DNA from 2 places in the uncultured Agrobacterium sp. genome. Region 2 is predicted to be linked to the other one. Evidence: riboswitches for the same ligand, from Rfam matches in the RefSeq annotation. Region 2 holds a riboswitch; the other holds the start of a gene.
What was found. A riboswitch is a leader RNA that binds a small molecule or an ion and turns the genes downstream of it on or off. The one in region 2 is predicted to bind FMN.
Positions count from the first base shown of each region.

Region 1: linked by a shared signal. The riboswitch ahead of ribB (3,4-dihydroxy-2-butanone-4-phosphate synthase) and the one ahead of QZ869_RS09300 (DMT family transporter) in region 2 are both predicted to bind FMN.

Region 1 is NZ_CAJYTV010000013.1:42,568-57,835, forward strand. Features, by position in the region: gene QZ869_RS12550 (SDR family oxidoreductase) at 93-878, opposite strand; gene QZ869_RS12555 (sugar-binding transcriptional regulator) at 907-1,860, opposite strand; gene QZ869_RS12560 (FGGY family carbohydrate kinase) at 1,879-3,348, opposite strand; gene QZ869_RS12565 (transketolase family protein) at 3,483-4,439, opposite strand; gene QZ869_RS12570 (transketolase) at 4,439-5,248, opposite strand; gene QZ869_RS12575 (ABC transporter permease) at 5,481-6,461, shown strand; gene QZ869_RS12580 (sugar ABC transporter substrate-binding protein) at 6,592-7,518, shown strand; gene QZ869_RS12585 (sugar ABC transporter ATP-binding protein) at 7,626-9,104, shown strand; gene QZ869_RS12590 (SDR family oxidoreductase) at 9,119-9,907, shown strand; gene ribB (3,4-dihydroxy-2-butanone-4-phosphate synthase) at 9,984-10,619, opposite strand; FMN riboswitch at 10,732-10,876, opposite strand; gene QZ869_RS12600 (dihydrodipicolinate synthase family protein) at 11,086-12,018, opposite strand; gene QZ869_RS12605 (SMP-30/gluconolactonase/LRE family protein) at 12,051-12,932, opposite strand; gene QZ869_RS12610 (FadR/GntR family transcriptional regulator) at 13,050-13,769, opposite strand; gene QZ869_RS12615 (ribonuclease activity regulator RraA) at 13,769-14,482, opposite strand; gene QZ869_RS12620 (ABC transporter substrate-binding protein) at 14,690-15,268, shown strand, end outside.
Region 2 is NZ_CAJYTV010000011.1:160,243-175,510, forward strand. Features, by position in the region: gene lon (endopeptidase La) at 1-1,270, shown strand, start outside; gene hupB (DNA-binding protein HupB) at 1,472-1,747, shown strand; FMN riboswitch at 1,888-2,037, shown strand; gene QZ869_RS09300 (DMT family transporter) at 2,171-3,073, shown strand; tRNA gene QZ869_RS09305 (tRNA-Val) at 3,714-3,789, opposite strand; tRNA gene QZ869_RS09310 (tRNA-Asp) at 4,422-4,498, shown strand; gene QZ869_RS09315 (NADH-quinone oxidoreductase subunit A) at 4,920-5,285, shown strand; gene QZ869_RS09320 (NADH-quinone oxidoreductase subunit B family protein) at 5,276-5,860, shown strand; gene QZ869_RS09325 (NADH-quinone oxidoreductase subunit C) at 5,878-6,480, shown strand; gene QZ869_RS09330 (GFA family protein) at 6,477-6,908, shown strand; gene QZ869_RS09335 (NADH-quinone oxidoreductase subunit D) at 6,908-8,098, shown strand; gene QZ869_RS09340 (hypothetical protein) at 8,098-8,352, shown strand; partial or broken gene nuoE (NADH-quinone oxidoreductase subunit NuoE) at 8,369-9,151, shown strand; gene nuoF (NADH-quinone oxidoreductase subunit NuoF) at 9,193-10,497, shown strand; gene nuoG (NADH-quinone oxidoreductase subunit NuoG) at 10,657-12,738, shown strand; gene nuoH (NADH-quinone oxidoreductase subunit NuoH) at 12,751-13,794, shown strand; gene nuoI (NADH-quinone oxidoreductase subunit NuoI) at 13,834-14,325, shown strand; gene QZ869_RS09370 (NADH-quinone oxidoreductase subunit J) at 14,463-15,077, shown strand; gene nuoK (NADH-quinone oxidoreductase subunit NuoK) at 15,107-15,268, shown strand, end outside.

The DNA.
Region 1 (15,268 bases), on a different contig from region 2:
CTCGATTGGCGAGACTACCAGCACGTGGCAACATTCCGCCCCTCGGTAGCACGGCCTTTCTTCGAAATGATCAGAACCGAGAGCGGGAAATATCACGACATGATCAGACCGCCATCGACGTTGATGGTCTGACCCGTGATATAGGCAGCATCCTCCGAGGCCAGGAACGCCACCAAGGCCGCTACTTCTGCCGGTGTGCCGGCGCGGCGCATTGGAATGTTAGCGACCCATTCGGACATCAGTTCGCCTGGCTTATAGTCCCCAAGCATTTTGCCCCAGACGCGATCGTTGTAATCCCACATTTCCGTGTGGATGATGCCAGGGCATATAGCGTTGACGGTGATACCTTCCGGGGCAAGCTCTTTGGCGAGGCTTTGGGTAAGGCCAACAACACCGAACTTCGATGCTGCATAGTGTGGCGTGTAGATGAAGCCTTGGCGAGCCTGACCGGAGGCGGTGTTGATGAGGCAGCCTCTCGTTCCACTCTGGCGAAAACGGCGGATAGCTTCCTGGCAGCAGAGAAACGCGCCCTTGGTATTGACCTCCATATTGAGGTCCCACTGATCCTCACTCAGATCCTCGACTTTGGAAATGGTGATGACGCCTGCATTTTGGACAGAGACGGAAAGAGCACCAATCGCGGACTCCGCCGCGTCGTAGGCCTCGCGAACAGCTGCGAAATCACGCACATCAAGCGTGACGCCAAAGATTTGAGCGCCGGTTTCGTCGGCAAGCTTCGCTGCGATATCCGCAGTGTCCTTTTCTACAGCAGCGATCGCAACCTTTGCTCCTTCTTCAGCGAAGCGACGAGCGATGCCGTAACCGATACCTTTATTGCCGCCGCTGACAAAGACGGACTGACCTTCGAAACGTTTCATCTCTCCTCCTCAGGAAACTTGGAACTTGCTACAAGCCGACCAGACGTTCGGCGGTGAATTTGTCGGTGACTAGAACATCGATGACGCCGGTTCTAAGAGCGCCGGCAATGGCCTCGGTTTTCTTTGCCCCACCCGCCAACGCGATCACACGGTCGACATTGGCGAGGTTCTCCAGGGGTAATCCGATGACCCGGTCGTCTAGCGGCGTTTTGACCGGTGTGCCGTCCTTGTCGAAGAAACGCAGCGAAATATCGCCAACAGCGCCCGCTTGCGACAGGTCTGCCAGTTCCTTGTCGGAAAATATGTTGCCGGAGCGCGCAAGAAGTTCTGACGGCTCGACTGCGCCGACGCCGACGATTGCAAGCGTGATCGAGCCGAAGAGATCGATCGTATCGCGCACGAAAGGATCAGACAGCATCAAGAGCTTCGCTTCGCGGGAACTTGCTACACCCGGGACAGCCAGAAGCTTGGGGTCGGCCTCCGTTAGCCGCGCAAGGCGAGTGGTAATCTGCGTTGCGTGGGTCTGTACCGATGGATCGCCCATCCCGCCAAGTGTCTGGACAATGTATTTGGCCTTCGCACCTTTCAGCGGATGGATATTTTCGACCATTTTGAAAATGGTCTGGCTCCAACTGGACACTCCGATGATTTCATTTTGTGAAAGGGTGACTTCGAGAAAATGCGCTGCCGCTTCGCCGATCCTCGCCATGATCGCCCCGTCACGGTCCTCGCTGCAATCCACGACGATGACTTCGGGCAAATCGAAACGTTCTCGAAGCTTTGTTTCCAGCTCACTGAAGGTTCCGACAGGCGGGATGATGCTGGTGCGCACAATGCCTTCCGCCTCTGCGCGCTTCAACATGCGTGAAACAGTCGCCTGCGACAAGTGAAGATGTTCGGCAATCTCGGCCTGGCGCTTATGCTCGCTATAATACATCTGCGCGACACGCGAGATCAGACGAAGTTCGTTTATCCTACCCATGGCACCCCCAATGAATTTTTATTCACTTGTAGCGGACGGGATTCTCAAGGTCGAGCGGGCAATGGCATCCTTCCACGTGGCGAGGTTGTCATTTTTGTTGGAAGTGACCGGGGTAATCTTTGTGCCGCTGGCATTGAGGCTGGCGACCGTCTGGAGGTCAGGCCACAAACCGAGCGCAAGCCCTGCGAGGTAGGCGGCACCCAGGGCAGAGGCTTCCGGCGCATCGCGCTGAATAATGGGATGATCCAGCATATCGGCCACGCATTGCATCAGAAAGCGGCTCTGGCTCGGACCGCCATCAACGAACAGACGGCCGAAACCTGTGGGAGACTGTGCACCCATCGCGGCGAAGACGTCGTGGACTTGAAAAGCGATGGAATCGGTTACGGCGCGCGCCATTTGTGCGCGGCTTGTGGAGAAATTGATCTGGGAGAACAAAGCGCGGCAATCGGAATCCCAGTAAGGTGCGCCGAGGCCGACAAAGGCGGGCACGAAACCAGGGCCGCCCGGAGCGGCCGTCGAGGCCAGTTCCACCAGTGCGGCGACATCCGGTAGCCCGAGGATGTCGACCATCCATGGTAGCGAGGAGGCGGAGACCAGAATATTGCCCTCGAATGCGAATGTGGGCTTGCCGCCAAGCCGCCACGCAACAGTCGTGGTAATGCCTCGCTCCGGCGCGATGAAGTGCGGCAAGGTCGTCATGACCGAGGAGCCCGTACCGAAGGTCACTTTGCCGTCACCGGGATCAAATGCGCCGTGGCCAAAGAGTGCAGCATGGCTGTCTCCGATCGCCGCCAGAATAGGCGTCCCGTCCTTAATGCCGGGCACGCTTTTGGTGACGCCAAAATCTCCACTGCTATCGCGAACGTCTGGGAGAGCATCCATATCGATGCCGAAAAGCGTGCAGAGCTCAGCACTCCAGACCTGTCGGTTGAGATCAAGGGCCTGGCTGCGAGCTGCGTTCGAGGCGTCGCAGGCGTGAACTTGGCCGCCGGTCAAGCAGTTGATCAACCAGCTATCAACCGTGCCAAGCCTGACCTTGCGGCCTTTGGGCGCGCGGTCCAGCAGCCATCGCATTTTCGCGCCGGGAAACATCGGGTCGATGGGCAGGCCCGTCAGCGTCATGACACGTTCGGCATGGCCACTCTGGATGAGGTCTGCGCACGTGGGCGCGGTGCGGCGGCACTGCCAACTCAAGACCGGTCCAAGTGGCTCACCTGTCTCGGCGTCCCAGACTGTCACGGATTCGCGTTGATTGGAGATAGCGATAGCCTCGACGCAAACAGGCTCCGGCGCGGCTTTGAGGCAGATATCAATGGCCTCTAAAACGGAAGACCAGATGCGTTTCGGGTCTTGCTCCACCCAGCCCGGCTGTGGATAAGCAATACCGACGGGGCACGAGCCTCTGGCAAGAATCTTTCCGTCTTCCGAAACCAGGATGGCTTTGGAGTTTGTCGTACCCTGATCGACGGACAAAATGGCGCGCATCGCTGTGCTTTCTTCCCGGCGGAAATTCATGACGCGTGATACTAGCCGGGATTTTCAGGCAATCGAAGCGCCACGCAGGTGAAGGCAGGATGCCGCCCACGCCATTAACGAGACGTGAGCGGCAGGGAGGAGACTTATTTTCTCTTGATCAGCGCCTCAGCGGCTTCGGCAATTGCATGTGGCGCCATCCCGAACTCATCGAGCAGCCATTCAGCAGGGCCCGTATGGGCAAAGACACCGGGAACGCCGAGGCGTTTCATGGGAACCGGTGCCTGCTCCACAACCACTTCGGCGATGGCCGAACCCAGCCCCCCATAGATCGAGTGTTCTTCCGCCGTCAGGATCGCGCCTGTTTGTGTTGCCGCCGCGACGATCGCCGCTTCATCGATCGGTCGCACGGTTGCCATGTTCAACACGCGCGCTTTGATGCCTCGTGCTGCCAGGATGTCTGCGGCCTTGACCATGCGGTGGGTCAAGGTGCCGTTAGCGATCAAAGTCAAATCCGTGCCGTCGCGCAGGAGATTGGCTTTGCCGAGTTCGAAGACATGCCCTTCCGGCAGCAGATCCGGCACGCCGACACGCGAAAGGCGCAGGAAGCAAGGGCCCGCATACTCAGCGGCCCATTTCACTGCGGCGGCAGTTTCGATGCGATCGCAAGGCGCAATCACCGGCAGATTCGGCAAAACACGCGTCCACGCAAAATCCTCGATGGAGTGGTGGGTCGGTCCAAGCTCGCCGTAAGCCATGCCCGACGAAATGCCGACAAGTTTCACATTGGCATTGGAATAGGCAAGGTCTGCCTTGATCTGCTCCAGAGCGCGGCCTGTCAAGAAGCAGGACGCGCCGCAGACGAAGGGCAACTGGCCGCCATTTGCAAGACCAGCACCGACGCCGACCATGTTCTGTTCGGCAATGCCGACATTGATCAGACGTTCTGGAAACTTTGCCTTGAAGCCGCCGAGCTTTGACGAGCCGACCGAGTCATTGCACACGGCGACAACGCGCGCGTCGTTGGCGGCAAGCATCTCAATTGTCTCGGCGAAGGCATCGCGGCAGTCATAGAGTTTGGGGGCAGATACTGGCGCGTTCATTATAGTGCCTCCGAAAGTTCTCTGACGGCGATGTCGTATTGTTCTTTGCTCGGCACCTTGTGGTGCCAATCCACCTTGTCCTGCATGAAGGATATGCCATGACCCTTGTTGGTATGGGCCACGATGCAGTGCGGGCGATCGCTACGGTGTTCGAGTGCGGGAACGACCTCACCCATCTCGTTACCGTTGATTTCAGAGACGTCCCACCCGAATGCTTCCAGCTTGGGTCGAAGCGGGGCAATATCGTTGGTGTCAGAGAGTGCCGCACCCTGCTGGAAGCGATTGTGATCGATGATCAACGTCAGATTATCGAGACCAAACTGGGCGCCAGCCATGATCGCTTCCCAGTTGGAGCCTTCCTGCATCTCGCCGTCGCCCGTCATCACATAGGTGTGGTAATCGGCACCAGAAAGCTTGGCAGCTTTGGCCATTCCGACCGCGACCGGTAGGCCATGACCAAGTGGCCCAGTGTTGGTCTCGACGCCCGGCACCTTATTGCAGTTGGGATGGCCGTTCAGGCGTGAATTTGGCTGCAGGAAGGTTGAGATTTCATCTTCCGGAATAAAGCCGCGCTTGGCGAGCGTGACATAAAGCGCGCAGGCCGTATGTCCCTTTGATAGGACGAAGCGGTCGCGCGCCGGGTTCTTCGGATCATCCGGCCAAACGCGCAGGACGCGGAAGTACAGTGCCGTCATGATATCGATGGCAGACATTTCGCCACCCACATGACCTGCACCGGCTTCGAAAACGGCTTGCACATCGCGCAGGCGGATCTGGCGCGCTACGCGCTCTAGTTCTTTCGGCTCCATGAATTCCTCATCAAGATGCACGCATGAATATTTATACAGATGGCTATATAATTGCATAAGAGGCCAAAGTGTCAAGTTGCAAAAACAGAAGGCGCGCAGATTTCATTTAGCCGGATGCCTGTATCGACGCTATTGACAAGCATCCAAAAACTGAATTATGAATTTTACGTCGATTGTGAATATTTATTCTCATCGGTTTAAAAGTTCTGACGAATGACCAGTGGGAGGAGCCATGACCGTGTTGGAGCGCAAGGACGCGAACGTCCAGATCAAAAATCCGCTCGCCTGGCTGAGTGGCGCCACGGGACCTCTCGTCGGTCTGCTGCTTCTATGTGTGTTTCTCTCTTTCGCCAGCGATAATTTCCTGTCGCTGCGCAACGGCTTGAACATCCTCGATCAAATCACCGTTCTTGGCATCATGGCTGTCGGCATGACATTCGTCATTCTGCTCGGCGGCATCGATCTGTCGGTAGGATCGGTTCTTGCCCTGTCGATGATGATCATGGGATGGACGGCAAATGTGGCCGGGATGCCGATGGGAGCCGCCATCGTGCTGGCTTTGCTGGCATCTGGCGTTTGCGGGCTTGTTGTCGGCATACTCGTAACCGTGTTTCGCGTGCCCGCATTCATCGCCACGCTTGCCATGATGTCGGTTGCGCGTGGTCTTGCCAACATGATCACCGACGGCCAGCAGATCGTTGGTTTTCCTGATTGGTTCATGATGCTCGCGATTGATCGGCATTTCGGCGTGCTGACCGCGACCGTGCTTCTGATGCTGGTTGTCGTCGCCGTTTCCTGGGCATTTTTGCGCTATCGTGCCGAAGGTCGCACTGTCTATGCCGTCGGCGGCAATGCCGAAGTGGCACGCCTGGCAGGCATCAATGTTCAACTAGTGACTATCGGCGTCTATGTCGTTTGCGCCGTTCTCGCAGGTCTTGCCGGTATCGTTCTCGCCGCGCGCCTTGACTCCGTCCAGCCGTCCAGCGGCTTCGGATACGAACTTGATACGATTGCAGCGGTCGTCATTGGCGGCACATCCCTTTCAGGCGGCGCCGGCGGCATCGGCGGCACGCTTATCGGCGTCCTCATCATCGGCGTACTGCGCAACGGCCTCAACCTTCTCAACGTCTCGCCTTTCCTTCAGCAGGTCATCATCGGTGTCGTCATCGTTCTGGCCGTCGGTGCAGAGACCCTGCGCCGTAGAAGAGGCTGACCTTCAAGTTCAGGCGGGGATCAACTCCGCCCTCAACAGACCATCTCCCTTCCTGGAGGGAGAGGAAACCGGCCCGAGGGGAGGAGGCAAAGTCTCCCGAAAGCCATCACCAAAACCGGAGGAAAACAACATGAAACTGTCTCGTATTCTGCTTGCGTCCGCAGCACTTGCCCTCTCACTCGGTCCCGCCAATGCTGCCGAAGTTAAGAAAATCGGCCTTGCTGTCGCAAATCTTCAGGCAAACTTCTTCAACCAGATCAAGCAGTCGGTGGAAGCAGAAGCCAAGACGCGCGGCATCACGGTCGTGACAGTTGACGCCAAGGGTGATGGCCCGACGCAGGTCAACCAGATCCAGGACCTTCTGACCCAGAACATCGATGCGCTGATCTACATCCCTGCCGGTGCTGCTGCCGCGACCGTTCCGGTAAAGCTTGCAAAGGCGGCCGGCGTGCCGGTCATCAACGTTGACCGCAATGCAGACGGTGCGCCCGGCGATACGTTCCTGGCGACTGATTCTGTCGCATCTGCAAAGTCGGTCTGCGACTACATCATCAAGCAGGCTGGCGGTAAGGGCAAGATGGTCATCATTCACGGCCAGAAAGGCACGACGCCTGAAGTGGATCGCACCAAGGGCTGCATGGAATCCGTCAAGGCGAACCCAGATGTGAAAGTCGTTGCTGAGCAGTGGTCCAACATGTGGAGCCAGGACGAAGGCTTCCAGATCATGCAGAACATGCTCCAGGCCAACCCGGATGTCTCCATCGTCTTCGCTCAGGCTGACGGTCTGGCACTTGGCGCAGCGCAGGCCATTAAGGTCGCCAATCCATCGCAGAAGATTGTTGTTGGCGGTTTTGACGGCGACACCGCAGCCCTCGAAGCTCTGAAGAACGGCGTCTTCAATGCAACGGCTACCCAGCAGACGCAGAAGATGGGCCGCACGGCTGTCGAGATGGCCGTGAAGATTGTCGGCGGCGAGAAGGTCCCACCAGTTCAGCTGATGGACGCGACCCTGACCACCAAGGAAAATGTCGACGGCTTTATCGCCAACCATCCTTGATTACACTGGGGGTGCCGCCTATCGGCGGCACCCCATCTCTTTGAACCGGACATGGCGCTTTGCGACCATCCGGTTGTCTCGATTGCAAGTTTTGGGAGGTCCCCAGCATGCGTGAGCCGGTTCTTTCGCTGCGTGGCATCAGCAAACGCTACGGTCCGCTTGAGGTCTTGAAGAATGTCGATCTCGACGTCTATGCCGGCGAGGTCGTCGCACTCCTGGGCGAGAACGGCGCGGGTAAATCGACCCTGTCTGGCATCATCGCCGGATCGCGCGAACCATCGCAAGGCACTATGACCTGGCTCGGCCAACCCTATGCCCCTGCTTCGCCCCGTGAGGCGATCGACAAGGGCGTCGTGCTGATACACCAGGAACTGAAGCTTCTGCCCGAGCTCTCCATTGCGGAGAATGTTTTCATCGGGCGCTGGCCGATGAGAAATGGCAAGGTCGACCGTGCCGAGATGGTGCGTCGCGCGCAGGAGCAGCTGGCCCGCCTTAATCTCCACATTCCCGCCTCCCGCAAGGTCGCAGGCCTTTCCACCGCAAACCAGCAGCTCATCGAGATCGCCAAGGCGCTGGCACTGGATGCGAAGCTCCTCATCCTCGACGAGCCGACGGCGGCTCTTGGCGGAGCGGAAACGCAGGCGCTGTTCGAACAGGTCCGAAAGCTGCGCGCCGAAGGCGTCGGCATCATCTACATTTCTCACCGCATGGAGGAAATCCGACAGATCACCGACCGGATTGTCGTCTTGCGTGATGGAGAAAGGGTCAACGAATTCGCCGATAGTGCGACGCCCGTCCGCACGGTCGTGGAGAGCATGGTCGGCCGTTCGCTGGAACGCATGTTTCCAACGCTCCCCGATGCAAGCGATAAGGTCGTGCTTGAGGTGAAAGGTTTGACAGGCGTCAACAACGCCTTTCGCAATGTTAGCTTCGATGTGCGTGCCGGGGAAATTCTTGGTATTGCAGGTCTCATCGGCGCGGGCCGGACCGAATTGGTGCGGGCAATTGCCGGTGCGGATGCCACCTCGCAGGGACAGATTCTTCTCGATGGCAAACCGCTCAACCTCAAATCACCGTCGGATGCCATCGATCATGGCATCGTCATGGTGCCGGAGGATCGCAAGCTTCAAGGCTTGGTGGTCGAGCATGAAATCGGCGAAAACATTATCTACGCCAATCTCGACTTGCTCGGAACGCGTTGGGTCACACCAGGGCTCAAGCGCCGCTTCGCAAATGCCGCCATTTCGAAGTTTGGCGTCAAGGGCAAAGGCGAACAGCCGGCGTCGGATCTTTCCGGCGGTAATCAGCAAAAGGTCGTTATCGCCAAGTGGCTCGCGCGCAACCCGCGCGTGGTCGTGCTGGATGAGCCAACCCGTGGCATCGATGTCGGCGCACGCGCTGGCATTTACGACATCATCGTCGATCTGGCGAAACAGGGCGTAGCGGTGATCGTGGTCAGCTCCGATCTTGAGGAAGTTCTCGGCGTTTCCAGCCGCATCCTCGTTCTTGCCCAAGGAAATCAGGCCGGTATTCTCAACCGTGACGAAGCCAACGATGTGTCCGTCATGGAACTGGCGACAATTTGAAAAAGGAAACCTGCATGTCCACGATCACGCTCAACGCGCCCAAGCTTTTCGATCTTTCCGGTCAGGTGGCCCTCGTCACGGGTGCGGGTTCTGGTATCGGCCAGCGCATCGCCATGGGTTTGGCACAGGCCGGCGCCGATGTCGCGTTGCTCGACCGCCGCACAGACGACGGCCTTGCACAAACGGCTGACTTCATTGCAAAGGCCGGTCGCAAGTCTGTTCAGATTGCCGCAGATGTCACCAGCAAGCAGGCGCTGGCAGACGCCGTAGCCAAAACCGAGGCGGATCTCGGGGCGCTATCGCTTGCCGTCAACGCTGCAGGCATCGCTAATGCCAATCCTGCCGAGGAAATGGACGAAAGCCAGTTCCAGACGATGATGGATATCAACCTGAAGGGCGTTTTCCTTTCCTGCCAGGCAGAGGCCCAAGCCATGCTGAAGCACGGACGCGGATCAATCGTCAACATAGCGTCCATGTCCGGTGTGATCGTCAATCGCGGACTGATGCAGTGCCACTATAACGCCTCCAAGGCGGGCGTCATTCACATGTCGAAATCCATGGCGATGGAGTGGGTTGGACGCGGCCTACGCGTCAACACGATCTCTCCCGGCTATACCGCAACGCCAATGAACACGCGTCCCGAAATGGTTCACCAGACAAAACTGTTTGAAGAGCAGACGCCGATGCAGCGCATGGCCAATGTCGATGAAATGGTTGGGCCGGCCATCTTCCTGCTGTCTGATGCAGCAAGCTTCGTGACCGGCGTCGATCTTCTGGTCGATGGCGGGTTCTGCTGCTGGTAACGGGCAGTCTTAAATTCAGGTTACACAATGAAAATGCGCCCGGACGGGGCGCATTTTGCATTGGTGATCTCACGCCTCAAGCAACCTGCTTGCGCTCTTCGGCTTGTCGGGCATTCACATATTCGACCAGATCCTTGATCGTCACGAGCAAAAGACCGTGCCGTTCGGCAAACACCTCGAGATCCGGCAGTCGAGCCATGGTGCCATCGTCATTGGCAACTTCGCAGATGGTCCCAGAGGGTGCCTTTCCTGCGAGTCGGCAGAGATCCACGGCGGCTTCCGTGTGGCCGGTGCGGCCGAGAACGCCCTTCGGATTGGCACGCAACGGAAAGATGTGTCCAGGCCGAGCAAAATCTTCCGGTTTCGTCCCTTTCGTAACTAGCGCCTGCACGGTCTTGGCACGGTCCTGTGCGGAGATGCCGGTGGTAGTGCCAGGAATGTAATCCACCGATACCGTGAAAGCGGTCTTGTGGAACTCCGTATTGCGCGGAACCATCAAAGGAAGCTCCAACTCGTCCAGTCGCTCGCCTTCCATGGCAACACAGATGAGACCACGAGCGTGGTTCATCATGAATGCGATCTGGCCGGGAGTGATGGTCTCCGAAGCGGCGATGATATCGCCTTCGTTTTCACGATCCTCATCATCCACCACGATGACCATGTCACCGCGAAAGATAGCTGCGATCGCATCTTCAATTTTAGAAATCGTCATGTCTTGCCTTTCAAGGGTTATGCCGTTTCCGGCACTTTCGCGTTTGGTCAAACGCCAAATTTCCCTTGGGCGAACAACGTAATTAGGCCCCACTGGATGCGGGTCCTCTTTACCTTGTTCTCTTCCATCCGGACTATACCGTCGGCTCCGGCATCGCACCGGATCTGCTGACCTTCCGGAGACCGGAAGCGCTCGCGGGCTCCGGGATAAATCCCGATACCGCCGGTGGGGAATTGCGCCCCGCCCTGAGAACAAGACAATCATACGGCAAGCAGGAGCGGTATTTCAAGCTGGAAATAATGCATTGATTGGAGGCGATATCGGATAGTTAGATTGCCGCGGCTCTGCGAACAGCTTGAGTTCGTTATCTTCCACTCCCGTCCCTTCAGTTCAGAAGTTTCGTCCTTGTACGGTAGCGAAGGAGATCCGGCGAGGAGCATCTCTCCCCATCCACGGCACGGCCCCTTCACAGGGTGGAACCCATCGCAACGGCACTTCCCAATAGTCCCCAGGACTGCATGAGAGATCTCAATGCATCTTTGTCAGCAGCATCGAGGACTGGAAGACCTGGCGCACGGACCGGTCCGACGTGAAAGCCTTGCATGGCAACGGCTTCCTTCACCACGGTCACGTTGGCACCATTGCGATATTTTGTTCTCAGCCGTTCGAACAACTCGATCCGCTCGACAACGGAACGGGCAGCGGCAAAATCGCCAGCTGCGAGCGCCGCATGCACCTGTAGCGAAAACTCTGGGGCAACATTGACCAGCCCGGATGTGAAGCCCCTCGCGCCCACAGCGGCGAAGGCGGGCGCCCAGCTTTCTGCCAGTCCGCAGACATAAAGCGCGCCGTTTGGGTCGGACGCGGCAATTGCGCGGGACAGCAGCATCACGTCGGTCGTCGCAAACTTTATACCGGCGATATTGGGATGAGCGGCAAGGCGCGTCATATCGTCAACGCTGAACCCGTCAGCCCGCACATAGGCGACAAGCGGGAGTTCGCTTGCGTCTGCAAGCCCGCGGAAATAGTCCATCTGGGACTGGGGTGCAGCGAAAGGATCCACGGGCTGATGCGACATCACCGCCGAGGCACCCATGGATTTTGCTTTCCGTGCCATGGCAACAGCCTCGCGCTGAGACCTGCCGATGGCAGCCGTTACCGGCGCGACGCCTTCCACACCTGCGATGGCGGCCTCATAGACCTTCAGAATTTCATCGGTCGTCAAGGCGTAGAACTCGCCGGTGTTGCCCGCAGCGACGATATTGTGGATACCGGCGCGCGCAACACGGCCGTAAATCGTGGCGGTCACCTGTGCATCGATCTCACCATCTGTGCCGTAGGCAGTAATCGGTACGCCTGATACGCCGTGCAATCGGTCGCGCATGTCGAAGCGGTTCATGTCAGAAATCTCCAGAAGAAAAGGATGTGCGGCTAAAGCGCGAAACGGTGGACGGGAGCGCCCGCGACGGGCGCCTCGAAGGCAATGAGAGTGCCGGGTGTCTTCGCTATCCCTTCCCCGGTTGTCAGGCTGGTGACATAGAGCGTCTTGAGATCCGGTCCGCCGAAACAAGGCATGGTGGGACCGGCGAAAGGCATCCGGTAGATTTCGACGATCTGGCCTTCAGGGGAGATCCTATTCAAGCGGCCGCCCTGCACGCCGGCACTCCAATAGTAGCCTTCGCTATCGATCGCAGCACCATCCGGCCTGCCCTCGCCTGGAGCGAAATCGTGGAGACGCTCTGCAGCTCCGATTGCACCATCGGCAGGATCGAAATCAAACGCTTGGAGCATGAGGCCGCTACTATCGGAGTGATACATGCGCCGGCCGTCGGGGCTCCAGGCCAAACCATTGGACGTCAACAATCCCCCATCAATCAGGCATGTGTAGCTGCGGTCGGGTGAGACGCGATAGAGCCTGGCATTGCCGGTCTGAGGGACGGCCTCGTCTCGTGTTCCCACCCAGAAATGGCCGTCCGGCCCGACCTTACCGTCATTGAGGCGGCTGTCTGGCCTGCCTTCGTCAGGGTCGCAGAAGCATTCAAGCTGACCTGTTGCCGGATCAAGGAGATGAACGCCGGTCTGCAGTCCGACAAGCACCATGCCGTTTTCGCAAAGACCAAGGCAACCAACCGCCGCTGGCATGTCGAAACGATCGAGACCTCCGTCTGCTCTCAGCCGAAAAGCTGCCGGCGCGAGAATATCCACGAACCAGAGCGCGCCGGTTCGCTCGTCCCAAACGGGCGATTCTCCGACCGAAAGCGGAGTGTCGATGAGCGAGCGAATTTTCGGTTCTAAAATCCCTGGTGACGTCATGCTTTCTTCCTCTCCCCGGAACTGCCTAACAAGACAAAGCTCCGCCTTAGCGTACGGCCTCGAACCGCACACATCTATCGTTCCATCCGGGCTTACCGTCGTCCCGGCGATTTCTTATTAACGTCCCACACCCTGGAACATGCGGGCACGCGCCATCAGGATATGGTTCTTCATCGCATCATGAGCGGCCTGTTCGTTGCGTGCGAAAATAGCCTCGACGATCGCCGTATGCTCCGCCTGTACGTCACGCACGTGATGCGGAGGCCTCTTCAAACTCAGACTTCTGGTGACCGACTGGCCGATCGAAAAGTGAGGCCTGAACAGCGTTCGGACGGTGGCATGATATTGGTTGCCGCTCGCAATAGCGATTGCCTCGTGCAGCGCGAAATCTTCGTCGGCACCAAGATCTCCCCGCTCCAGGCAGTTCTCGAGGGCCAATATTGCATCGGAAATGCGATTACGATCGACCGGCTGCCAGTTGCGAGCTGCCAGCTCGGCCGCCGATGCCTCCAGGCCCGCCCGAAACTCAAAGAAACGCTGTACATCAGCCAGAGAGCCCACCGGCACCTGCTGCAAAATCGAGCTATCTGGCCTTTGTCGGACATAAGAGCCAGACCCTTTGCGCGATACGATCAAATCATCATTGCGAAGCCGCTCCAGCGCTTCGCGCACGACTGGACGTGACGCACCGAAAAGAGTGGCTAGGTTTTGTTCGGAGGGCAGTCTTTCATTGATCGGAAAACGCCCATCCGAGATCATCGATACGATTTTCTCATAGATGATATCGCTGAAGCGGGTATCGCTTCTCGCTGACGTTGTCGCGACCGGACCATCCATTAACGCCCCTTTTCCTTTCTCCACTCTTCAAACTCAGCCTGTGCGCCCGGATCCGGTGGATAAAGGCCGAAGATGCCTCGTCCGGCCCGAACCTTCTCCTCGACAAAGTCCTCAAACACAGTCTGCTCGACCGCTTCGTCCGCCACCTCTTCGGCGATGGCCGATGGGATGACGACTACGCCTTCGTCATCACCCACCAGAATATCGCCAGGATAAACTGCGACATCACCGCAGCCGATGGGCTGATTGATGTCCAGCGCGTGATGGCGGATCAGATTGGTAGGAGCCGAAGGTGACCCGTGATAGGCGGCAAACGGCAGGTTGGCAATATCAGGCGTGTCTCGAAAGCCCCCGTCCGTGACGACGCCTGCCGCGCCACGCTGCCATAGTCGGGTCATAAGGATGCCTCCCGCCGAGGCGGCGGAAGAATCCTTGCGGCTATCCATCACCAAGACGTGGCCAGGCGGGCATTCTTCTATGGCGCGCCGCTGCGGATGGCTTCTGTCCGTGAAGACACCGACATGATCGAGATCCTCACGCGCGGGAATATAGCGCAATGTAAAAGCAGGGCCGACCAGTCGTGGAGCGGCCTTGTTGATCTTGTGGATGCCGCGAATGAACACGTTCCGTAATCCACGCTTCAGAAGGATGGTGGTCAGCGTCGCGGTGGAAACGTTCCTTAGTTTCTCACGCGTTTCTTCCTTGAAATCCATGTTCTCCCCCAAACCACACAGCCTGCCGCGGCGCCAAGATTGGGCGAACCATAAAAAAGCTGTAATAATCTGTCAATACTTGTAATCATCTGAAAACCGATTATGGTGCCTTCATCCGATGAGGAGATCGGACAATTCGGTCGGGGAGGCCGTGGCCGGCATGTCGCTTTGCGTGGCGCCGGTATCATCTTTGGGAGGGATTTCGGAATGCGCGAGAAGCAAGGATCTTCGCACGGCGTGACGCGTCGTACGTTTTTGGCGGGTGTGGGCGGGGCCGTTGCTCTCTCAGTTGCTGGCGGCGTTGCCAGGGCAGCAAGTAACGGGGAAGCGCCGCAACTTGCAGCCCTGGTCAAGGACGGAAAGCTGCCGCCGCTGAAAGATCGACTGCCCGAAAACCCTCTCGTCGTTACTCCGCATGAAAAGATTGGCACCTATGGCGGCACCTTGCGGCGCGGCCTTCGCGGCTCCTCGGACCATAATGGCATTCTGCGCATGGTCGGCAACCAAGGTCTCGTGCGCTGGAACCTGGAATTTACCGAAGTCCTGCCCAACCTGGCCGAAAAATGGGAGATCAATCCCGACGCATCGGAGTTCACCTTCTATCTGCGTAAGGGAGTTAAATGGTCGGACGGTCATCCCTTCACGGCCGATGACGTGGTCTTCGCAATCGAAGACGTGGTGAAGAACAAGGAGCTTTATGGCTCCACACCGGCCCAGGTCTCCATCGGCGGGAAAGCCGTGGATGTGACCAAGATCGACGACTACACCGTCAAGTTCAAGTTTGCG
Region 2 (15,268 bases):
GCTCGGTGGCGTTCGTGACGAAGCTGAGATCCGCGGTCATCGTAGGACCTATATCGGCTCCATGCCGGGCAAGATCGTCCAGTCGATGAAGAAGGCCAAGAAGGCAAACCCGCTCTTCCTGCTCGACGAAATCGACAAGATGGGCATGGATTTCCGTGGCGATCCGTCGTCGGCGCTGCTCGAGGTGCTGGATCCGGAACAGAACTCCACGTTCATGGACCACTACCTGGAAGTGGAATACGACCTGTCAGACGTCATGTTCGTGACGACCGCCAACACGCTCAATATTCCTGGCCCCCTGATGGACCGTATGGAAGTGATTCGTATTGCCGGCTACACGGAAGACGAAAAGCGCGAAATCGCCAAGCGGCACCTGCTGCCCAAGGCTATCAAGGAACATGCCCTGCGTCCGGAAGAATTTTCCGTGACGGATGGCGCGCTGATGGCCGTAATCCAGCAGTACACCCGCGAAGCCGGTGTCCGTAACTTCGAGCGTGAGCTGATGAAGCTTGCCCGCAAGGCCGTCACCGAGATCATCAAGGGCAAGACCAAGTCGGTCGAGGTCACGGCAGACAACATCCACGACTATCTGGGTGTGCCGCGCTTCCGCCATGGCGAGGCAGAGCGTGAGGATCAGGTTGGCGTGGTAACGGGTCTGGCCTGGACCGAGGTGGGTGGCGAGTTGCTCACCATCGAAGGCGTGATGATGCCGGGCAAGGGTCGTATGACCGTGACCGGTAACTTGAAGGAAGTGATGAAGGAATCCATCTCGGCGGCGGCATCCTATGTCCGTTCGCGTGCGGTCGATTTCGGCATCGAGCCTCCACGCTTCGACAAGAGCGACATCCACGTTCACGTGCCGGAAGGCGCGACGCCGAAGGATGGTCCGTCCGCAGGTGTCGCCATGGCAACGGCCATCGTCTCCATCATGACGGGTATTCCCGTCTCGAAGGATGTGGCGATGACCGGTGAGATCACGCTTCGTGGCCGTGTGCTGCCGATTGGTGGGTTGAAGGAAAAGCTGCTCGCAGCGCTTCGCGGCGGCATCAAGAAGGTGCTGATCCCGGAAGAGAACGCCAAGGATCTGGCGGACATTCCGGACAACGTGAAGAACGGTATGGAGATCATTCCGGTATCGCGCATGGGTGAGGTTCTGGAGCATGCTCTGACCCGCAAACCTGAGCCGATCGAGTGGGATGGAAGCATTGAGACGCCGGTCATTGCGACCGTTGAAGGTGTCGATGACGGCAGCCAGACCATCGCTCATTAAGATTTCGAGCGATCTATGGTGCTAAATTAGCACAGAACTTCTGGAAGGCCGGCAGAAATGCCGGCCTTTTTTGTGAAAAGATTACGAGACCTCTTGTTTTTCAGGCGATTCCGTCGCTTTTGGGTGGCGGTGCGCGAATAGAACTCTATTCTGCGCGGACCTGATTTTGAGTCGTTTCATACCACTGAAAGGGATGGAAACATGAACAAGAACGAGCTCGTTTCCGCAGTTGCCGAGAAGGCTGGCCTGTCCAAGGCTGACGCCGCTTCTGCCGTTGACGCCGTATTTGAAACTGTACAGAACGAACTGAAGGCTGGTGGCGACATTCGTCTTGCTGGCTTTGGTAGCTTCAGCGTCAGCCACCGCAAGGCAACCAAGGGCCGCAACCCGGCGACCCGCGAAGAGGTCGATATTCCTGCTCGCAACGTCCCCAAATTCTCCGCAGGCAAGGGCCTGAAGGACGCGGTCAACAGCTGATCCGTCCAGACTTCGTGATTCAACGAAGGCGATTTTTATTTCGATGTTTTGCAAGCCCGGCCTTAGCGCCGGGCTTTCTTTTGCGCCAGCTTGCGTTGCGTTCAGTCCTGTCATACTCCTCTTTCGCCGGTTTTTCCGGCATTCGTTCTCAGGGCGGGGTGAAATTCCCCACCGGCGGTAATGGGGAAGCCTCAAGCCCGCGAGCGCCTGTTCTCCTTGAGATGGCAGGGTCAGCAGATCCGGTGCAATTCCGGAGCCGACGGTCATAGTCCGGATGAAAGAGAATGAGGTCAGGTGACTGCCCCGGAGTGCGAAAGCACATTCGGGAGCGGTTGTGCGTTTTATCGTATCTTTCGCGATGCGGTTCTCGTCGTCCTCATCTGTCCTGATTTATGTTGGTCCTTTTTGATAAGGAAGCATGGCATGAATCAGAGTTCCGTTTCGCTCTTGCGCTCCCGGGCCGTTCTCGGCGCCGGTTTCATGGTTCTGGCGGGTATCGCCTTTGCCGCTATCAACATCATCACCCAAGAGCTTGCGATGACGCTCGGCTTCCCGCCGGCGTCGACAGCCTTTTGGCAATATGGCTTTGCTCTTGTCCTCTCACTGCCTTTACTGATCCGGTTGGGGCTGAGTGCTATGAGGACGGCTTATCCCTTTCGCCATATCATCCGGGTGCTGCTTGCCGCCCTCGGCGTTCAGGCCTGGGTGACGGGGCTTGTTACCGTGCCAATATGGCAAGCGATCGCGCTGGTTATGACGTCGCCTTTTTTCATCATCATTGGGGCGCGCCTCTTTCTCGGGGAAACGGTCGGTCGCGACCGATGGCTGGCGACGCTCACCGGTTTTGTCGGGGCGATGATTATTCTGCAGCCTTGGTCTGACAGCTTCACCATGTCCGCGCTGCTACCGGTTCTTTCGGCACTGCTATGGGGCGGGTCGTCGCTTATCATGAAGAACCTGACCCATCACGAAGCGCCTGAAACCGTGACGGTCTGGCTGCTCGTTTTGTTAACGCCGATCAATGCAGGGCTCGCCGCGGCATCCGGCTTCGCGCTTCCACACGGGCTCAGTCTCTGGCTGCTGCTTGCGGCTGGCTTGCTGACTGCCTTAGGACAATATTTGCTTACGCTGGCTTACAACGCCGCCGACGCTGCCTACGTCCAGCCATTCGACGACCTGAAGCTGCCACTTAACGTCTTTGCGGGCTGGTTTGTCTTTGGCTACGCACCAAGCGGCTATCTCTGGCTGGGCGCTTTTCTTATTCTCTGCGCCTCGCTCTTCCTTATGTTGCGCGAGGCAAGAAAGGAAACACCGGCGGCGTCTTGATGGCAAATTAACGGAAGCCGGTCGCAACGCGTCCGGCAACCTCAGCAAACGCCCACATGTCACGGCACACAGGCGTCGAAGGCATTTTCTTGTCGCCTGTATGAGGCACCAGACAAGATTAAGAATCGCAGTTGATGGACTTTGGATAACCCAAAACAGCGAACGACTTCGAAAATGACAGAATGTTCGCTATCGGACGGGTGAGCACTGGGTTCGGCAACGCGTTCTTTTCTGAATGAAGAGGAAGAGCTTAAGTCTCTAACGCTGCTTGTCCTGATTCTCCGAATCGTACTGAACCCATCGAAAAAAGAAATAGATAGGAAGCGCAATAAGCGCCAAAGTGACGAGGGTGTGTGCTGACATGGTTCATCCCATTACTACGTGTCCTCATCATGAGGACGACGAGATACTTATGAGCTGAAACATCTTTATAATTCTTGAATCGATCTACAGGCGAAACGACCGATTCTGGGACAATTGTATAAGCCAATTGAAGTAGTTTGCATCAATACCACTTTCCATACGGCGGCTTGCCGCAATTGAGTGCATAGCGACATTCAAACTCACTAGCGGCGGTCAAAAGCTTGAAGCCGATAACAGAGCACCATGCCCAAAATATATATTCAAATGGAGAGATAGATGGTGGGCGATGAGAGACTCGAACTCCCGACATCCTCGGTGTAAACGAGGCGCTCTACCAACTGAGCTAATCGCCCTTCGCGTTCTGCGGATCGTGTCCGCCGCGTCGGTGGCCGTGATCTATTCGGATCGAGCGGAAACCGCAAGAGCCTTTGTGAAGTTTTTTTGTTTTTTTCTGAATTTTCGTTGCACATCGGCACTCAAGGACGTCATCGGTCCGCATCATAGGCTAACCTTTCCAGAGACTTATGACCAGGTTGGGTTATTCCTCAAGCGTCACCCTCCCACAGATGGCGCAGGCAATGTCCTCCAGATCGCTCGGACGAACACGTCGGTGCCAGTGCCAAAATGTTGATGTCTCTTAATTGCAGTGATGCTGAGTCATCGGTGGGAAATGGATGCCTGCGTGTTCGAGAGGGCAGGGCAGGCCATTACCCGTCTGTAGCCGGCGCCTTATGAACAAGAATCATGGCAGCCTTCAAAAGAAAATGCCGGGCTGTGGAAAAGACGTGGCTGAGGCATCCGTCCCACTTTTGGCGGATCGCCCCAAAAATCAGGCGTTTGGGAGTCCACGCCTACAGCAAAATGCATAAGCTTATTCTTTTGTCGTGAAACCTGCTTGACACCCCCACACGAACCCCTTAGTTAGCCGCTCAACGAACAGCCGAGGCGGTTCGTGCAGCGGGGTGAAAGCCCCCTGTCAGGAGATGCGGGTGTAGCTCAGTCGGTTAGAGTGCCGGCCTGTCACGCCGGAGGTCGCGGGTTCGAGCCCCGTCACTCGCGCCATTTTTATATACCTCCAATAGCCTGAATTGTATCTTGGAGACGGCAGTTTGCGCTGCGAGATCGATCGGATCTCGCTCCCGTGGAGCCGTCGCATTGTTGCTCCTGAAAGTCCAGTTCCAGTGCCTCGTCGATGTCATAAAACGTTACCGGAGGGCGCAAAATTACGTGACTTTTTAAAAGCGTCTTTCAAACGATTTTTGTCGATGTTTCTTAAGTATTTAGCTATACTTCGAATGATCGATGCACCAGCTGTTTGACGTGACGGTGTCTAATCCGTGGCGGGATTGGCGCGAAAAGGTGCTTAAACCCTTGCAGAGATGGCGCGGCTGCGCTAACCACTGCGGCGTTGCAACACAATTCGGCCCTGCGGAACGTCGGTTCCAAATGGGTGCCCGACACTCGGTCGGGCAAGGAAGAGACAATGACTGAACTCCTCAGTTCCTATATTCCAATCGCAATCTTTATCGGTATCGCACTCGTCATCGGCCTGGCGCTGTTGATCGCGCCTTTCGCGGTTGCTTACAAGAATCCCGATCCTGAGAAGCTTTCCGCATTCGAGTGCGGTTTCAACGCGTTCGACGATGCGCGCATGAAGTTCGACATTCGATTCTATCTCGTTTCGATCCTTTTCATCATCTTCGACCTGGAAGTCGCATTCCTCTTCCCTTGGGCTGTGTCCTTCGGTGAACTCGGCTGGTTCGGCTTTTGGTCCATGATGGTGTTTCTGGCCGTTCTGACCATCGGCTTCATCTATGAATGGAAGAAGGGAGCGCTGGAATGGGCGTAGTTCAAAACGACTCGACGCTTATCGCGCAAAAGCCCAAGGGCATTATCGATCCAGCCACCGGCAAACCGGTTGGTAGTGACGACGCCTATTTCAGCGAAATCAATGACGAGCTGGCCGACAAGGGCTTTCTCGTCACCTCGACCGACGAGCTCATCACCTGGGCGCGCACCGGCTCGCTGATGTGGATGCAGTTCGGTCTTGCCTGCTGCGCCGTCGAAGGTCTCATGCAGGCGTCCGGTCCGCGTTACGACATGGAGCGCTTCGGCGTTGCCCCGCGCGCTTCACCGCGGCAGTCGGACGTGATGATCGTTGCCGGCACGCTCACCAACAAGATGGCGCCAGCACTTCGCAAGGTCTATGACCAGATGCCGGAGCCGCGTTACGTGATCTCCATGGGCTCCTGTGCCAATGGCGGCGGGTATTATCACTATTCCTACGCCGTCGTTCGCGGCTGCGACCGTGTCGTGCCAGTCGACATTTATGTGCCAGGCTGTCCCCCCACGGCCGAAGCGTTGCTTTACGGCGTGCTTCTGCTGCAGAAGAAAATCCGCCGCACAGGCACGATCGAGCGTTAAGGGCAGAGGACTGAAGAATGAGCGAAGCTCTTAACGATTTCGCGGCCTATGTGCAGGAAGCGCGCGGCTCTCTTATTGAGTCGCATGCCATCGCTTATGGCGAGTTGACGCTGAACACGACACCGGAAAGCATCATCGCGCTTCTGACCTTCCTGCGCGACGACGTGCAGTGCAGTTTTGTCAACATCATCGACATTTGCGGCGTTGACTGGCCGCAGCGCGAAAAGCGCTTCGATGTTGTCTATCACCTGCTGTCTCCTCGCCAGAACCTGCGTGTTCGCATCAAGCTTCAAGCGGCGGAAGACGAGGCCGTTCCGTCTGCGACGTCTGTATTCTATGGCGCCGAGTGGTTCGAGCGCGAAGCCTGGGACATGTATGGCATTCCATTCGAAGGCCATTCCGATCTTCGTCGTATCCTCACAGATTACGGCTTCGAAGGTCATCCGCTGCGTAAGGATTTTCCGCTCACCGGTTTTGTAGAAGTGCGCTACGATGACGTCCAGAAACGCGTTCTTTACGAGCCCGTGGAGTTGAAGCAGGAATTCCGCAGCTTCGACTTCCTCTCGCCTTGGGAAGGGACGGATTACGTTCTTCCTGGCGATGAAAAGGCCAAGCAATGAGCGAAGCGATTTCCACAGAGCAGGGACAGTGTCTTTGCGGCGCCGTTCGCGTTGAAGCGACGATCGGCGCCCGGGAAATGGGGGCGTGCCATTGCTCCATGTGCCGTCGCTGGTCCGGCGGTGTTTTCCTCGCTGTTGAATGCCAGTCTGTATCGGTTGAGAACGCAGCCGCGCTCGGCGTGTATTCGTCCTCCGAATGGGGTGAGCGCTGCTTCTGCAAGACGTGCGGCAGCACGGTGATGTGGCGCTCCAAGGATGGCGCGCATTTTGCCGTTTCTGCTCAGCTCTTCAACGACCCGTCCAGCTTCACGCTGGCATCGCAGATTTTCATTGACGAAAAGCCGACAAGCTATTCGTTCGCCGAGGCCACTAAGACCATGACCGGCCCCGAATTCATCGCCATGATCACGTCGGCGGAGCAACACTGATGACTGAACATAACGTTCGCAATTTTACGATCAACTTCGGTCCGGAACATCCGTCCGCGCACGGTGTGCTGCGTCTGGTTCTGGAACTCGATGGCGAAATCGTCGAGCGCGTCGATCCGCATATTGGCTTGCTTCATCGCGGCACGGAAAAGCTGATCGAAGCCAAGACCTATCTTCAGGCTGTCCCATACTTCGACCGTCTCGACTATGTCGCGCCGATGAACCAGGAACACGCCTTTGCGCTTGCTGTCGAACGGCTGCTCGGGCTTGAAATCCCGATGCGCGGCCAGTTGATCCGCGTTCTCTACTCGGAAATCGGCCGCATCCTGTCGCACATCATGAACGTCACGACGCAGGCCATGGACGTAGGCGCCATGACGCCGCCGGTCTGGGGCTTCGAAGAGCGCGAAAAGCTGATGGTGTTTTATGAGCGCGCCTGCGGCGCACGCATGCACGCCGCCTATTTCCGTCCCGGCGGTGTCCACCAGGACATTCCACCGGAACTGGTCGATGATATCGGCAAGTGGTGCGATCCGTTCATCACCGTTCTCGACAATATCGAAGGCCTTCTGACCGACAACCGCATCTACAAGCAGCGTAACGTCGATATCGGCGTTGTGTCGCTGGAAGATGCGTTTGCCTGGGGCTTTACAGGCGTGATGGTTCGCGGTTCGGGCGCTGCCTGGGATCTGCGCCGCGCGCAGCCGTACGAATGCTATTCCGATCTCGAATTTGATATTCCGGTCGGCAAGCATGGCGACTGCTACGACCGATATCTGATCCGCATGCAGGAAATGCGCGAATCGGTGAAGATCATGAAGCAGTGCGTCGAGCTTCTGTCGGGCAAGCATCGCATCGGTGCGGTCTCGGCGCTGGATGGCAAGGTTGTTCCACCGAAGCGCGGTGAGATGAAGCGCTCGATGGAAGCGCTGATCCACCACTTCAAGCTCTACACCGAAGGCTACCACGTGCCGGCTGGCGAAGTGTATGCGGCCGTCGAAGCGCCGAAGGGTGAGTTCGGCGTCTATGTTGTGGCAGATGGCACCAACAAGCCCTACCGCTGCAAGATCCGCGCTCCGGGCTATGCCCACCTGCAGGCGATGGACTTCCTATGCAAGGGTCATCAGCTCGCTGACGTGACCGCTGTGCTCGGCTCTCTCGACATCGTGTTCGGGGAGGTCGACCGCTGATGCGTCTGCCGCTGGCCATATCGGCTTTGCTTGCCGCCACGACACCGCTCTTCGCCCAGACGGCGACAAGCGACGTGTCGTCGGGTGGAAGCGGCGGCAGCTCGACGATCAAGCAGCTGCTGGATTTGGGGTACGAGATCAAGTCTTCGCTCCCAAACGGCAGCAAATTCATTGTGTTTATGCAAAAAGACAAAGCGGCTTACGCTTGCGAGTTCGTCACGGTGGCGAGATCGCGGTGTGAATCGTTAAATTGATGAGGCGTGAGGAAGTATGTCCGTTCGTCGACTAGCCGAAGATCAGTTCCAGCCCGCAAGCTTCGCATTCAATGCGGACAATACGGTGTGGGCGGAAAAGACGATCAAGAAATATCCGGAAGGACGACAGCAGTCCGCGGTCATCCCGCTGCTGATGCGCGCCCAGGAGCAAGACGGCTGGGTCACCCGCGCCGCCATCGAGAAGATCGCCGAGATGCTGGATATGGCCTATATCCGCGTTCTCGAAGTTGCGACTTTCTATACGCAGTTCCAGATCAAGCCAGTGGGCACCAAGGCTCACATCCAGGTCTGCGGCACGACGCCATGCATGCTGCGTGGCTCTGAAGCGCTGATGGATGTCTGCCGCCACAAGATCCATCACGATCCGCTGCATACCAACGAAAGCGGCACGCTCTCTTGGGAAGAGGTTGAATGTCAGGGCGCATGTGTGAATGCGCCTATGGTCATCATTTTCAAGGATGCTTACGAGGATCTGACGCCTGAGCGCCTGGAAGAGATCATTGATGCTTTCGAAGCAGACAAGGGTGATACGATCACGCCCGGTCCTCAGATCGATCGTCATCTGTCTGCACCTGTCGGTCCGCTGACGACGTTGACGGAAGAAACAAAGCCGGATCGCTCCAATCTCGACAAGAAAGAAGAGCCTGCAGCAGATGCTGCGCAGACGCCGCCTTCCAACGCTGCAAAGCCGAAGACGGATACACCGGAAACCGATCCGAAGCTGAAGACGCCGGCGACGGAGCCGAAGGCTGCAGCAGAAAATGCCAAGGCTGCCGATACCAACAGCGATGCCAAGAAGTCGCAGTGAGAGGTTGAACCATGCTGAAAGATCAAGATCGTATCTTTACCAATCTCTACGGCCTCAAGGACAAGTCGCTCAAGGGCAACATGGCACGTGGCCACTGGGATGGCACCAAGCAGATCATCGAAAAGGGCCGTGACTGGATCATCAACGAGATGAAGGCGTCCGGTCTTCGTGGTCGTGGTGGTGCAGGCTTCCCAACCGGCCTGAAGTGGTCCTTCATGCCGAAGGAAAGCGATGGCCGCCCGCATTACCTCGTCGTCAATGCCGATGAGTCCGAGCCCGGTACCTGCAAGGACCGCGAAATTCTGCGCCACGATCCGCATACGCTGATCGAAGGCTGCGTGATTGCTGGTTTCGCCATGGGTGCTCATACCGCTTACATTTATGTGCGCGGCGAATATATGCGTGAGCGCGAAGCGCTTCAGGCTGCAATCGATGAGTGCTATGACGCTGGTCTGCTCGGCGCTAACAACAAGAATGGCTGGGACTTCGATATCTACGTTCACCATGGCGCGGGTGCCTATATCTGCGGCGAGGAAACGGCTCTGCTCGAAAGCCTGGAAGGCAAGAAGGGCCAGCCGCGCCTGAAGCCGCCATTCCCGGCCAATATGGGTCTCTATGGCTGCCCGACCACGGTCAACAACGTGGAATCGATTGCGGTTGCACCGACGATCCTGCGTCGTGGCGCGTCCTGGTTCTCTTCGATCGGCCGCCCGAACAACGTCGGCACCAAGCTCTTCATGGTCTCTGGTCATGTTGAGCGTCCGTGCACCTTCGAAGATGCGCTGGGTCTGTCCTTCAAGGAGCTGATCGAGCGTCACTGTGGTGGCATTCGCGGCGGTTGGGACAATCTTCTGGGCGTCATTCCTGGCGGCGCGTCCTGCCCCATAGTTCGCGGTGAGGACATGAAGGACGCCATCATGGACTTCGACGGCATGCGCGAAGTGAAGTCGTCCTTCGGTACCGGCGGCATGATCGTCATGGACAAGTCCACCGACGTCATCAAGGCGATTGCCCGTATCGCGGCTTTCTTCAAGCATGAGAGCTGTGGCCAATGCACGCCTTGCCGCGAGGGCACCGGCTGGATGTGGCGCGTTCTCGAGCGTATGGTTAAGGGCAACGCGCAGAAGCGCGAAATCGACATGCTGTTCGAAGTGACCAAGCAGATCGAAGGCCACACCATCTGTGCGCTTGGCGATGCTGCCGCGTGGCCGGTTCAGGCGTTGATCCGCAATTTCCGTCCGGAAATCGAAAAGCGCATCGACCAATACACTTACAGGGCCATGGATGACGGCGCTGTAATGGAAGCTGCCGAATAACGCTTAACGCGCGTGACAAGGCATGGGACCGGGTTTCACCGATCCCGCAAATCATTTAAGCATCCGGTCGAATCTCACCGATACGGCAGGATGCGATCGGGATTTGTCGTGGACCGCTTGTTTGGCGGGACGGACAGGCAACAGGACGTAAGTAGAACCATGACAAAGCTCAAGGTTGACGGTAAAGAGATCGAGGTTCCGGATCATTTCACGCTGCTTCAGGCGTGCGAGGAGGCTGGCGCCGAAGTTCCGCGCTTTTGTTTTCATGAGCGTTTGTCGGTAGCCGGTAACTGCCGCATGTGTCTGATCGAGGTGAAGGGCGGACCGCCCAAGCCTGCGGCTTCCTGCGCCATGGGTGTGCGCGATATTCGCGGTGGCCCGAACGGCGAGTTGCCGGAAGTGTTTACCAACACGCCGATGGTCAAGAAGGCCCGCGAAGGTGTGATGGAGTTCCTGCTCATCAACCACCCGCTGGATTGCCCGATCTGCGACCAGGGCGGCGAATGCGACCTGCAGGACCAGGCCATGGCCTTCGGCATTGCCGGTTCGCGCTATTCTGAGAACAAGCGTGCGGTTGAAGACAAATATATCGGCCCGCTCGTCAAGACGGTGATGAACCGCTGCATCCACTGCACGCGCTGCGTCCGTTTCACCACGGAAGTTGCCGGCATTTCCGAACTCGGCCTGATCGGTCGTGGCGAGGATGCAGAAATCACAACCTATCTCGAGCAGGCAATGACCTCCGAGCTGCAGGGCAACGTGGTTGATCTCTGCCCGGTTGGGGCTCTTACCTCCAAGCCTTTCGCCTTCACCGCCCGTCCGTGGGAGCTCGGCAAGACCGAAACCATCGACGTGATGGATGCTCTGGGCTCCGCAATCCGCGTTGACACGCGTGGCCGTGAAGTCATGCGCATTATGCCGCGCGTCAACGAAGCCATCAATGAAGAGTGGATTTCTGACAAGAGCCGCTTCATCTGGGACGGCCTGAAGACACAGCGTCTCGATCGTCCTTACGTCCGTAAAGATGGCCGTTTGCAGGCTGCGACCTGGGGTGAAGCCTTCGGTGCGATCAAGGCTGCCGTTTCGGCCACCACCGGTGAAAAGATCGGCGCCATTGCTGGCGATCTTGCATCCGTCGAAGAAATGTTCGCGCTAAAGTCGCTTCTCGCATCGCTCGGCTCGACGAATATCGATTGCCGCCAGGATGGTACAGCGCTTCATCCGTCGCACGGACGTGCCAGCTACATCTTCAATACGACGATCCAGGGCATCGAAAAGGCAGATGCGCTGCTGATCATCGGCTCAAACCCCCGCTTCGAAGCGGCTATTCTCAACGCTCGCATCCGCAAGCGCTGGCGCCGTGGCGGCTTCCCGATCGGCGTGATCGGTGAAGCAGGCGAGCTGCGTTACGAGTACGAGTACCTGGGTGCCGGCACCGATACGCTGACCGATCTGGTTAATGGCTCAGGAAGCTTCGTTGAGAAGTTGAAGGCTGCCAAGAACCCGATGATCATCGTTGGTCAAGGCGCTCTGACACGCGAAGACGGTGCAGCAATTCTGGCTGATGCTGCAAAGCTCGCCGGAAACATCGGTGCAGTTTCCGACGGCTGGAACGGCTTCTCGGTTCTGCATACTGCAGCCTCGCGCGTCGGCGGTCTCGATCTCGGCTTCGTGCCTGCGGATACGTCCGCAAACGCAGCTTCCATCGTTGCGTCTTCCGACGTGCTCTTCCTGCTCGGTGCGGATGAACTCGATCTTTCGGCCAAGGCCGCAAAGCTCACCGTCTACATCGGTTCGCATGGTGACAGTGGCGCGATGAATGCCGACGTCATCCTGCCGGGTGCTGCCTATACCGAAAAATCAGGTATTTGGGTCAACACAGAAGGCCGCGTTCAGCTCGGCAACCGCGCAGGCTTTGCTCCTGGCGAAGCGCGTGAAGACTGGGCGATCCTGCGTGCCCTTTCCGATGTTCTCGGCAAGAAGCTGCCATTCGACAGCCTGTCCGGCCTGCGTGCGCAGCTTTACATCGCGCACCCGCACTTTGCGGATACCGATGAGATTGCTGCGGGCAATGTTCACGACCTGACGGGGTTGTCCGGCAAGACCGGCACTCTTAACAAGGCGGCCTTCGCGACGCCGGTTAAGGATTTCTATTTGACGAACCCGATTGCGAGAGCGTCCGCCGTAATGGCCGAATGTTCCGCATTGGCCCGCAACAACTTCAAGGCTGCGGCAGAGTAAGGGTAGGGGATTATGGACTCGTTTTTCTGGAGCTATGTCTGGCCAGCGCTGATTATTGTGGGCCAGTCTCTGCTGCTTCTCGTTATACTTCTGGTCGCGATCGCGTTCCTGCTTCTGGCTGACCGCAAGATCTGGGCTGCCGTGCAGCTGCGCCGCGGCCCGAACGTCGTGGGCCCTTTCGGTCTCTTCCAGTCCTTCGCCGACCTTTTGAAGTTCATCCTCAAGGAGCCGGTTATTCCATCCGGCGCCAACAAGGCCGTCTTCCTGCTGGCACCCCTTGTCGCTGTGACGCTGGCACTTGCCACCTACGCTGTCATCCCGTTCAACCAGGGCTGGGTTGTCGCCAACATCAATGTCGGCATTCTTTATATCTTCGCGATTTCGTCGCTTGAAGTGTATGGCATCATCATGGGTGGCTGGGCGTCTAACTCCAAATATCCGTTCCTCGGCGCGCTTCGTTCCGCGGCGCAGATGGTATCCTACGAAGTCTCGATCGGGCTCGTGATCGTCACTGTTCTGCTCTGCGTCGGTTCGCTGAATTTGACGGACATCGTCAATGCGCAGCATTCCGGTATCGGCACGTCGCTCGGTTTGCCGGCGTCGTTCCTGGATTGGCACTGGCTGCCGCTCTTCCCGATGTTCATCGTCTTCTTCATTTCGTCGTTGGCCGAAACCAATCGTCCACCGTTCGATCTGCCGGAAGCGGAATCGGAACTTGTAGCCGGTCACATGGTGGAGTATGGCTCCACCCCGTACATGATGTTCATGCTGGGCGAATACGCCGCCATCGTTCTGATGTGCTGCCTAACGACCATTCTCTTCCTTGGCGGCTGGCTGCCGATCGTTGATGTTTGGTTCCTGAACTGGGTCCCGGGCATTGTCTGGTTCGCACTGAAGGGCGTCATGGTGTTCTTCATGTTCGGTCTGGTGAAGGCATTCGTCCCGCGTTACCGCTATGACCAGTTGATGCGTCTTGGCTGGAAGGTCTTCCTTCCGCTGTCGCTCGCCATGGTCGTGATTGTTGCATTCGTACTCAAGCTGACGGCAGGGGCATAATGATGTCCGAACTCCTCGCTTGCAGATTTGGAGGTTGAGATGGCCAGTCTTTCCCAAGCCGTCAATTCGCTGTTCCTTAAGGAATTCGTTGGCGCGATCTTTTTGACCATGCGCCACTTCTTCAAACAGAAGGCAACGGTGAACTATCCTTTTGAAAAGGGTCCCGTCAGCCCGCGTTTTCGCGGCGAGCACGCGCTGCGTCGCTACCCGAACGGTGAAGAACGCTGCATCGCCTGCAAGCTGTGCGAAGCGATCTGTCCCGCTCAGGCGATCACCATCGAGGCCGGACCGCGCCGCAACGATGGCACGCGCCGCACGGTTCGTTACGACATCGACATGGTAAAGTGCATCTATTGCGGCTTCTGCCAGGAAGCCTGCCCGGTGGACGCGATCGTTGAAGGCCCTAATTTCGAGTTTGCGACGGAAACCCGAGAAGAACTCTATTTCGACAAGCAGAAGCTTCTCGACAATGGTGATCGCTGGGAGCGCGAAATCGCGCGCAACCTCGCTTTGGATGCGCCTTATCGCTAAGGCTTACTCCATGTCTTCGGAGTTTCACTCCGGGGATGGCAAAAGATGAAATGCCTGTCGGCGATCGCTGGCGGGAACGAAACGGGCAGGGCGGTCTGGAGGCCGCTTTTGCCCGGTGAGGACAAAAAGGCACCAACATGGGTCTGCACGCTGTATTCTTCTACATATTCGCTTTCGTCGCCGTGGCGTCTGCATTTCTGGTCATCGCTTCCAAGAACCCGGTTCACTCGGTTCTTTTCTTGATCCTGACCTTCTTCAACGCGGCCGCGCTCTTCCTGCTGACGGGTGCCGAGTTCCTTGGCATGATCCTGCTGGTCGTTTATGTCGGCGCTGTGGCGGTGCTGTTCCTCTTCGTCGTCATGATGCTGGATGTCGATTTCGCCGAGCTGCGTTCCGGCGTGCTGCAATACGCTCCGATCGGCGCTCTTATCGGTGTGATTCTTGCGGCAGAACTGATCATTGTCATCGGGGGCAGCGTGCTCAACCCGCAGGCGGCCAAGTCCATCACCATGCCGATCCCCAATCCTCTTGAGCGCGCCAATACCGCAGCCCTGGGTGACGTGCTTTATACGAACTACGTCTACTTCTTCCAGCTGGCAGGTCTCGTACTGCTGGTGGCCATGATCGGCGCCATCGTGCTGACGCTGCGTCACCGCACCGACATCAAGCGTCAGGACATTTCAACCCAGGTCGCCCGCGATCCTAAGACCGCCGTTACGACGGTCAAGGTCAAGCCGGGTCAGGGCCTCTGAGGCGCGAACGGATCCAAGGAATATAGAATATGGAAATCGGTCTTTCCCATTACCTGACGGTCAGCGCGATCCTCTTTACGATCGGCATCTTCGGTATCTTCCTCAACCGCAAGAACGTTATCGTCATCCTCATGTCGATCGAACTCATCCTTCTGGCTGTCAATCTTAACATGGTTGCCTTTTCCTGGGTG